3 regions of the Kocuria rosea genome follow, and region 2 is predicted to be linked to each of the others. Evidence: riboswitches for the same ligand, from Rfam matches in the RefSeq annotation. Region 2 holds a riboswitch; each other region holds the start of a gene.
What was found. A riboswitch is a leader RNA that binds a small molecule or an ion and turns the genes downstream of it on or off. The one in region 2 is predicted to bind thiamine pyrophosphate.
Positions count from the first base shown of each region.

Region 1: another riboswitch for thiamine pyrophosphate. It lies ahead of thiM (hydroxyethylthiazole kinase); the one in region 2 lies ahead of EQG70_RS04560 (ECF transporter S component).
Region 3: another riboswitch for thiamine pyrophosphate. It lies ahead of EQG70_RS01145 (FAD-dependent oxidoreductase); the one in region 2 lies ahead of EQG70_RS04560 (ECF transporter S component).

Region 1 is NZ_CP035103.1:1,728,184-1,731,445, reverse strand. Features, by position in the region: gene thiE (thiamine phosphate synthase) at 1-446, opposite strand, end outside; gene thiM (hydroxyethylthiazole kinase) at 443-1,267, opposite strand; TPP riboswitch at 1,310-1,403, opposite strand; gene EQG70_RS08010 (nuclear transport factor 2 family protein) at 1,453-2,187, opposite strand; gene EQG70_RS08005 (Rne/Rng family ribonuclease) at 2,381-3,262, opposite strand, start outside.
Region 2 is NZ_CP035103.1:986,082-989,343, forward strand. Features, by position in the region: gene EQG70_RS04540 (Na+/H+ antiporter subunit E) at 1-582, shown strand, start outside; gene EQG70_RS04545 (MrpF/PhaF family protein) at 582-851, shown strand; gene mnhG (monovalent cation/H(+) antiporter subunit G) at 857-1,315, shown strand; gene EQG70_RS04555 (DUF4235 domain-containing protein) at 1,376-1,654, shown strand; TPP riboswitch at 1,792-1,911, shown strand; gene EQG70_RS04560 (ECF transporter S component) at 2,002-2,622, shown strand; gene EQG70_RS04565 (ABC transporter ATP-binding protein) at 2,619-3,262, shown strand, end outside.
Region 3 is NZ_CP035103.1:247,839-251,100, forward strand. Features, by position in the region: gene EQG70_RS01135 (hypothetical protein) at 82-1,131, opposite strand; gene thiE (thiamine phosphate synthase) at 1,230-1,949, opposite strand; TPP riboswitch at 1,965-2,068, shown strand; gene EQG70_RS01145 (FAD-dependent oxidoreductase) at 2,064-3,262, shown strand, end outside.

The DNA of each region.
Region 1 (3,262 bases), 740 kb from region 2:
TTGGTGCGGGTCGCCCGCACCGCCCCGACGCCCAGGTAGTCGACCGTCCCGGCCGGCAGCGCGGCGGCGGCATCGAGCTCCTCCGCCGTGGCGGCGCTGAGGCCGAGCACGGCCTGCGGGCCGCAGATCTCCCGGGCGAGCGCCACGGGCAGGTCCGACTGGCCCACGTGCACGCCGGCCACGGGGGCGCCGGCCGCGCGGGCGGCGAGGTACACGTCGGCGCGGTCGTCCACGAGCACGGGCACCTCCCGGCCCACGCGCTCGGCCACGGCCGTCAGCAGGGCGACGAGCTCGCGGACCGGGGCGTCCTTCTCCCGCACCTGGACCATGGTGGCTCCCCCGCGCACGGCGGCGGCCACGACGTCCGGGACCGTCCGGGGGGCGCTCAGGGCGGTGTCCGTCACCAGGTGCAGGGCCAGGGCCGCGGGGTCGAGGCGCGGGCTCACCGGGCGACCTCCTCGCGCACGAGCTCCGCCCGGGCGGCGATCCCCTCCGGGGTGACGGCGTGCAGCCGGTCCAGCAGCGCCACGGCGAAGGAGCCGGGCCCGGCGGAGTCGGCGGCCGCGTCCTCGGCCGCCAGGGTGTACACCGTGGTGGCGGCCACCGCCGCGGCGGCCGGGTCCGTGCGCACGGCGGTGAACGCCGCCATGAGGGCGCCCAGGGCGCACCCGCCGCCGGTGATGCGGGTCAGCAGGGGCGTGCCGTGCGGCACCCGGACCACCGTGCCGTCCGGGGAGCGCACGAGGTCCACGGGCCCGGACACGGCCACCGCCGAGCCGGCCCGCTCGGCGAGCGCGGCGGCGGCGTCCCGGGCCGCGTCGACGCCGTGGGTCGCGTCCGTGCCGCGGCCGCCGGCGCCGCCGGCGAGGGCGATGACCTCGGAGGCGTTGCCGCGCACGATCGCCGGCTCGAACCCGAGCAGGTCGCGGGCCAGCGCCGTGCGCACGGGCAGGGCGCCCACCGCCACCGGGTCCAGGACCCAGGCCCGGCCCGCGCGGCGCCGGGCCCCGACGGCCTCGTAGGCGGCGCCGCGCTGCTCGGCGGTGGGCGTGCCGGTGTTGACGAGGAGGCCGTCGGCGAGCTCCGCGAAGACCCCGCCCTCGCCCTGGATGTCGGTCATCGCCGGGGACGCGCCCACGGCGAGCAGCACGTTGGCGGTGAAGTTGGTGACCACGGCGTTGGTGATGCACTGCACCAGCGGCGCCGCGGCGCGCAGGTCCGCCAGGGCCGCGGCGGCGTCCTCGGCGAGCGCGGGGTCCGGCGGCACCGGCCTCCCGGGTCCTGGTGTGCGGTCGGACGGGGGTACGGCATCGCGCATCTGCGACATCCCTTCGCTAGTACTGGCTAGATCAGGTTCGACGGGTGTGTTCTCAGCCGCTCGTGCGGCACCCCGTGTCTGGTGTCCTGCCAGTCTAGTCGTCGTGCGGGAGTCGGCACGGACCCCGCACGGGATCAGAACATGCCGTTGGCGTGGGCCATCCGCTCGGGCACCGGCTGCGCGACGCCCCAGTGCTCCACGATCCGGCCGTCGTCGAGGCGCCAGAGGTCGTAGCAGGCGACCGTTCCGGTGGATCCTCCGTCGCGGCTCCCTCCGGGAACGGCCTCCGCGACGGTCAGCACGAAGTTCCCCTCGCCGACCACGCGGCGCAGCCGCTGGTACGCGGGCTGCGGGCCGTCCGGCGTGCCGCCGGTGTGCTCGGTGCAGCCCCGGGGGCTCATGTGGTCCTGGACGGCGTGGCGGTCGCCCCCGACGAGGGCGGCCTCGACCCACTCGGCGGCGATGCGCTTGTTGCCCTGCGTCCGCTCGTGGTCCGTGACCGCGACGGGACCGTCGAGCTGGGGGCGGGCGCCGTCGGGGCCCGTGCGCAGGGGCTCGAGGACGTCCCAGTGCTCGGCGATCCGTCCGTCCTCCACCCGGAAGACGTCGAAGCCGACCAGCGGTTCCGGACCGAGCCCTTCGTACACCGAGTGGACGGCCACCGTCCCGTGGTCGTCGAGCATCCGGACCATGTCCACGCGGAAGTCCTCGGGCATGCTCTGCACGAACTGCCTGAGACCCTCGCGCCCGTCCGGCGCGAGCGGCGAGTGCTGGACGAAGTCCTCCGTGTAGTGACGGTCCACGGCCGACGGATCCCGATGGACGAACAGTTCCGTGCCGGTGGTGCGGATGGTGTCTGCACTGGTCATGGCGATGCTCCCTGGAACGGGCGGCCGCTCTCCCGGCGGACGGGACGGCGGCCCCGGGTGTGCTGTGGTGCGCACCACGGTACGCCGCCGCGCGGAGGGCGGGCAGGCCGGGACGGTCCGTGACGGTCCGCGACGACGGAGGACCCCGACCGTGCTGGTCGGGGTCCTCCGTGGTGCTGCTCGGCGGGGCGGGTCAGCCCCGGTCGGCGGGCCGGCCGCTGGTGAGGTCCTCGGCCTTGACGCCGACGCCGACGACGGTCGGCGCCCGGCGGGAGGACTCCTCCGGGGCGCGCTGGGCGACGGTCCTCGCCTCGTGCCGGGCGCCCTCCGCGGCGGCCGCCCGGCCGGCGGTCACCTCGGCCTCGCCGGGCCGCGCCGTCGGGGCCGAGGCCCGCCGGGAGCGCCGCCGGGGCCGCACGGGCTCGACGTCCGCCTGCTCCGCGGCGACCGCCGCGGCGGGAGCGGGCGCCTGCCGCTCCGTGCGCTCCTGCGCCATGCTCTCCTGCGCCATGCTCTCCTGGGCCGTGCTCTCCTGGGCCGGGGCCTCCGCCGCGGCGGTGGCCCCCTCCGCGGCGTCATCCGCACCGGTGACCGCCTCGGCGGCGGCCTCCGGGGCGGCGGAGCCGGCGTCCGGTCCCCGCTGCCCGAAGACCTCCGCGAGGGAGTCCAGGCTCAGCGGCCGGGCCTCGGCGGGCTCGACGACCACGGCGTGGCCCTGCGGCAGCTCGATGACCTCGCCGTTGATGGTCAGGCGCGAGCCCTGCTCGCCCGGCGCCCCCTCGGCGGGGAGCTGCTCCGGGGCGGCGGGGGCGGTGTCCTCCCCCTCCTCCGGCTGCTGCTCGGCGGCGGTGTCCCCGCCCTGGCCGCGGCCGCGGCTGCGCTTGCCGCGGCGCTTCTTCCGGGAGCGCCCCGAGCCCTCGGGCCGGGACTCCGCAGGCTGGGCGGCCTCCTCGGCTCGCTCCGGCTCGTCCGCGGCCGCCTCCTCGTGGTGGGTGGCGGCGGCGATCGTCGCGAACGCCGTCCGCGCGGCCTCGGCCTTGGCCTTCTCCGCGGGGTCGGCCTCGGCGGAGCGCTG
Region 2 (3,262 bases):
CTCGTCACCTGGGTGCTCTACCTGCCGCCCGTCCAGCTGTCCGGCCGGTTCAACCCGTTCCAGTTCGCCCTCTTCGCCGTGACGTTCGTGTGGCAGGTCGCCAAGGCGAGCTTCGAGGTGATGCTCATTGCGATCCTCGTGGGCCCGCGGGCCCGCAACGCCGTGGTCGGCGTCCAGCTGCGCACGCGCTCCGACCTGCTCCTGACGGCCACCGGCCACACCATGACCCTGATCCCGGGCTCGCTCGTGGTGGAGGTGGACCGGGCCTCCGGCACGCTGTACTTCCACGCGCTCAACGTCCGCAGCGCTCAGGAGGCCGAGGACTTCCGCCGGTCCGCCCTCCGGGTGGAGGCGGCCTGGATCCGGATCATGGGCACCCCGGAGGAGCTCGCCGCCCTGCGGGCCGAGCGGGGCGGCGGACGGGCCTCCGGCACGGACCGGCCGGACAGCGCCGCGCTCAGCTCGCCGATCACCGCGAGCCTGCAGATCGTGGGCCGCCGCCGGGACGAGGTGCCCACCGGGTCCCCGGCGGACGCCCCGGGATCCACCCCCACCGACACCCACGAGGAGGACCACCCGTGATGCAGATCGCTGTGGCCGTCGCGGCCGTGCTGCTCAGCGCGGCCGCCGCGGGCACCCTCTACCGCCTCGCCAAGGGCCCCTCCCTGCTGGACCGTGTGGTGGCCACGGACGTGCTGCTGGCCATCGTCGCGGCCGCCCTCGCCGTGGACATGGCCTACCACGGCCACCTCAACAACCTGATCCTCATGGTGATCGTCTCGCTGGTCGGGTTCATCGGCTCCGTGACGGTGGCGCGCTTCGCCACCCAGACCGCCGAGCACGGGCGGTGAGCGCCGTGCTGGACACTGTCCTGGACGCCGCCGCGGCCGTGTGCCTCGTGGTCGGCGCGCTCATGTCCCTCGCCGCAGGGATCGGCCTGGTCCGCTTCCCGGACCTCCTGACGCGCATGCACGCCGGCACCAAGCCCCAGGTCTTCGGGCTGCTCCTCATGCTCACGGCAGTCGCCCTCGAGAACCGCGAACCCGTCATGATCCCGCTCATCGCCCTCGGCTGGATCTTCCAGCTGCTCACCGTGCCCGTCTCGGCGCACATGGTGGGACGCTCGACGTACCGCACCAAGCACCTGAACCGGACCACGCTGACCCAGGACGACCTGCAGAAGGTCCTCAACCGCGCCGCGGAGGGCGGGGCGGAGGGCTCCGCGGAGGGCGTCGCCGCGGGACCGCCGGTGCCGAGCCCGGACGGCCGGCGGGCGGACGGACAGCAGACTGACGGATCGCCGGGGACGCGTTAGGCTGGGCAGGATCGACAGGGCGCACCCGCGTCCCCCTCGGACGACAAGGAGCAGCACTCCATGAACACCAAGGTCCTCGAACTCGTGGGCACCGGCCTCTCGCTCGGCGGCGTGGCGCTCTCGCACAAGGTGCTCGGCGCGGCGTGGACGCGCATCACCGGCGACCCGCCCCCCGCCAAGAACCCGGACCCGGACGAGGCCTGGACGGGCATCATCATCTGGTCGCTCGTCACCGGTCTCGTGGGCACCGTCATCAAGGTCGGCATCTCCCGCCAGATCGCGAAGATGGAGAACAGGCCGCGGACGAACCCCAAGGCCTCGAGCCAGGCCGAGGTCTGAGGCCCGGCGAGCACCTCGCTCAGGGGCCCGTCCGGCCGGACACCGCACCGGTGTCCGGCCGGACGGGCCCCTGCGTCGTTCACCGGCCGTGCGCCGGCAGTGCACGGGGCGGGCGGGGGAGGGGTAGACTCGGTGCCACTGAACGACAGGGGAGCGCCCCGCCGGTGAGACCGGCGCGGCGCTGAGAGTGCGGATCGCCGCAGACCCTCGAACCTGCTCCGGTTAGCACCGGCGAAGGGAGTCGAGCATCTCAGGGGTGCTTCCCCGGGAACGCGCCACCGGCGCGGCCCGCGGAACCCCGTCCCCTCCTGGCACCGACGGCTCGCTGAGCCCAGGAGGAACCCACCGTGAACACCACCACCCACCGCCCCGCCCGCCGCCCCGGCACGTCCCGCGCGTCGTCCTGGCGCGTCGTCGACATCGTCGTGGCCGCCGTCCTCGCCGCCGTGTGCGCGGTCGTCTTCTGGGCGTGGTCGAACCTGCTCTACCCCGTGGTCGGCACGGCCGCGGTCGCCTACCCGCCCGCCGTGGGGCTGATCGCCGGCGGCTGGCTCGTGGCCGGCGTGCTCGGCGGGCTGATCATCCGCAAGCCCGGCGCCGCGCTGTTCTGCGAGCTGCTCGCCGCCGTGATCGAGAGCTTCCTGGGCACCCACTTCGGTCTGCTGGTCGTGCTCTCCGGTCTCGTCCAGGGCATCGGCGCGGAACTGGCCTTCGCCGCCTTCCGGTACCGCCGGTTCGACGCCCTCGTGGCGGCCGTGGCGGGCGCCGTGAGCGGGATCTTCCTCGGCGTCCACGAGAACATCGTCTACAACTACGAGTGGGCGCTGAGCCACCAGGTGGTCTACGTGGTCCTGACGGCCGTCTCCGGGGCGGTGCTCGCGGGCCTGCTGATGCAGGCCGTGGTGCGGGCCCTCGCGGCCACCGGCGTGCTGCAGGGCCTCGCGTCGGGGCGGGCCGTGCGGCGATGACGGCTCCCACGACCCCGGACCCCGTGGTGCCCGCCGGCCGCGGGGCCCGGGTCGAGGCCCGCGGCTTCGGCTGGCACCACCCCGGGCGGGACGCGGCGGCGCTGCGCGGCCTGGACCTCGTGGTCGAGCCGGGGGAGCGCGTGCTCCTGCTGGGACCCAGCGGGGCGGGCAAGTCCACCCTCCTGCACGCCCTGGCGGGAGTCCTCCACGACGACGACGGGCAGTCCGCCTCCGGCGAGCTGCTGCTCGACGGCATGCCGCCGGAGCAGGCGCGCGGCCGGGCCGGGCTCGTGCAGCAGGACCCCGAGTCCCAGGTGGTGCTGTCCCGGATCGGGGACGACACCGCCTTCGGCCTCGAGAACCTCGCGGTGCCCCGGGAGCAGATCTGGCCGCGGGTGCGCGCGGCGCTCGACGACGTGGGGCTGGACCTCCCCCTCGACCACTCCACCGCGGCCCTGTCCGGCGGGCAGAAGCAGCGCCTGGCGCTCGCGGGCGCCGTGGCCATGAGCCCCGGGCTGCTGCTGCTCGACGAGCCGACCGCCAACCTGGACCCCGCCGGCGTGCGGCGGGTCCGCGACGCGGTGGTGTCCTGCCTCGACCGCAGCGGCGCCACGCTCGTGGTCGTGGAGCACCGTGTCGC
Region 3 (3,262 bases), 740 kb from region 2:
CAGGGGCGGCGCACTGGTTGATATGTCCCCAAGAATAGCCCCAGAAGCTTTCCTGTGCAAGTAAATGATGGTGCGGTGGGCTCAGAGGATGAAGATCAGAGCGGCGATCACCGCCAGGATGCCCAGGAAGACGAACCCCCACGCCTTGAGGTTGTCGGAGTCGTCCTCCACGGGTTCGGCCGGGCGCGGCGGCCACCCGCCGGGGCCGGGCCCGAACACCGGCCCGGAGGCGCCATGGGTGCTGGCGCCCGGTGCTCCGGGCTGCTGGTCCCCGGGGCCGTACCCGGGGGTGCCGTATCCCGGACCGCCCGGGCCGGGTGCCCCGGGTCCGGGGTACTGGCCCGGAAGCGGCCCTGGCGGCGGCGGGGCCGGGCTCGCGGGGCTCACCCCCCACTGGGGGTTCTCGGGCGAGCCCGCCGGAGGGGCGCCGGGCGGGGGCGTGGCCGGGCGGATGCCACCGTCGGCGGCCGGGCCGGCTGCGGAGGAGGACCCCGCGGTCGGACCCGGCGCCGGTGGAGCCGCCGGCGGCAGGGTCTCGCCCGAGAGCACGGGCCCGTCCTCGCGGTGGCCCCGCTCCGCCTCGTTCAGCAGGGTCACGAACTGCTCGAGCGGCTCGGACCCGTCGTGCTCCCGCGCCAGGAAGCGCTCGGCGCGGCGGCGCACCACCTTGTAGACGCGCCCGTCGTCGGGGACGCCCAGGTCCCGGGCGGCCCGGGCCACGGCCAGCGGGGGCTGCTCCGGCAGGGGGTTGGTGCCCCACTCCAGGAGCCCGGTCAGCAGCGGGCGCTCGAGCACGGCGGCCAGGGCGGCCCGGGCGCCCGGCACCCGGGTCAGCTCCAGCAGCCCGCTCGGCGGCGCGGACGGGCACCCCGGCACGTCGCTGGGCAGCCGGGCGGCGCGCTCCAGCCAGAAGGTGTCGCCGAAGAGGGTGGCGAGCAGCACGGCGGCGGCGAGCCGGTCGTCGCTCGGGGCGGCGTCCTCCGGGAGGCCCTGCTCCCAGTGCGTGCCGAGGGCGCGGCGGGCGGGCTCACCGGCCAGCCGGACGCGCAGCTGCGCGTCCTCCGGGCCGCGGGCGGTCTCCGCGGGGCGCTCCACCGCGTGCCGCACCTGGGGGTCGAGCTCGGGGTCCATGGGCCACCTCTCCGTCGTCGTCCTGCGTCCATGCTCTCAGAACGTGCTGGACGGCGGCGGGGAGCCGACGGTGAGGCGGACGGCGGAGCGCCCCGGGCTCAGGCGGGGAGCAGGCCGCGCAGCTGCCCGGCGGCGACGCGGGGATCGGGGGCCTCGGTGACGGCGCGGACGACGACGACGCCGCGCGCCCCGGCCTCCAGCACCTGCGGGAGCCGCGGCTCGTCGATGCCGCCGATGGCGAACCACGGCACGGGCAGGACCTCCGGGTCCGCGTCCAGCCGGGCCTCCGTCAGCTCGGCGACCGCGCGGACGAACTCCAGCCCGGTGGCCGGGCGCCCCGGCTTGGTGGGCGTGGCCCAGACGGGGCCGGTGCAGAAGTAGTCGACGTCCGGGTCCTCGAGCGCCGCCGTGGCCTGTCCGAGGTCGTGGGTGGAGCGCCCGATCAGCACGTCGGGGCCCAGGAGCCGCCGGGCCTGGGCGGGGCTGAGGTCGTGCTGGCCCACGTGGAAGACGTCGGCGCCCACGAGCGCGGCGATGTCGGCGCGGTCGTTGACCGCGAACAGGGCGTCATACTCGGCGGCCACCCGGCCCAGCAGCTCCAGCGCGGCGATCTCCTCGTCCGCGTCGATGCTCTTGTCCCGCAGCTGGACGATGTCCGCGCCGCCGGCACAGACGGCGTGCAGGAACTCCTCGAGGTCGCCCCGGTCCCGGCGGGCGTCCGTGCACACGTACAGCCGGGCGGCGAGGAGGCGGGCCGTCCGGGTGTCTCGCAGGGAGGACTCGGCGGGGGCGGAGGCGTCACGGGTAGGGTGGGTCACACGCTGATGATAGGTCAGCGGTTCTGCGGGAGCCCCACCGGGGGCTGAGAGGGCGTCCAGCGCCGACCGCCACACCTGATGCGGGTCATGCCGCCGGAGGAAAGGACGTTCCCTGTGACTGCCGCGCACCCCGCCCCCACGACCGCGCCCCACCCGCTGGTCGACCGGCCCGAGCACGTCCGCGCCGACGTCGCCGTCGTCGGCGCCGGGGTGATCGGCCTGGCCACCGCCTGGGAGCTGCGCCGCCGCGGCCGCTCGGTGGTCGTGGTGGACCCCGAGCCGGGCTCCGGCGCCAGCCGCGCCGCGGCCGGGATGCTCGCCCCGGTGAGCGAGGTCCAGTACCAGCAGGAGCCCCTGTACCCCCTGATGACCGCCTCGGCCGCCGAGTACCCGGCGTTCGTGGCCGCCCTCGAGCAGGCCGCCGGCGGGACGGTGGGCCACCGGGCCACCGAGACCCTGGTCTGCGGCGTGGACGCCGCCGACCGGCAGGCCCTGGCGGACCTCCGCGCGCTGCAGGGGCGCCACGGCATGACGGTGGAGCCGCTGACCCTGCGCGCCGCCCGCACCCTCGAGCCGACCCTGAGCCCGCGGCTGTCCGCGGTGTTCCGGATCCCCGACGACCACCAGGTGGACCCGCGCCGCCTCGTGGCCGGGCTGCTCGCGGCCCTCGTCGCCCCGGAACTCCCCGACCCCCCGGAGCTCCCGGAGCCCGCCGGGCTCCCGGCCGCGCGCGACGGCGGACCGGCCCGCCTCGTCCACGACCTCGCCACGGGGCTGCGCCGCAACGCCGAGGGCGCGGCGACCGGCGTCCGCCTGGCCGGCGGCGGGATGGTCTCCGCGACCTGGACGGTCCTCGCCCCCGGCGCCGGGCTCGGCGAGCTCGAAGGACTGCCGGAGGACTGGCACCCGCCGCTGCGGCCGGTGCACGGGGACATCCTGCGCGCCCGGGTCCCCGCCGGGGCGCCGGAGCTGCTCGAGCGCACGGTCCGCGGCCTGGTGCACGGGGTGCCCGTCTACCTGGTGCCCCGCGCCGACGGGACCGTGGTGATCGGGGCGACCTCCCGCGAGGACGACCTGTCCGGTCCCAGCGCCGGCGGCGTGTTCCGGCTGCTGCGCGATGCCCAGGCGCTCGTGCCCGGCGTCGCCGACCTCGAGCTGGTCGAGGTGCTGGCCCGCGCCCGGCCCGGCACCCCGGACGACATCCCGTACTTCGGCCGGGTCCGCGACCCGGACGGCTCGCCGGTGCCGGGGCTCGTGGTCTCCACCGGCTACTTCCGCCACGGCGTCCTGCTCGCCCCGCTGGCCGCCCGGCT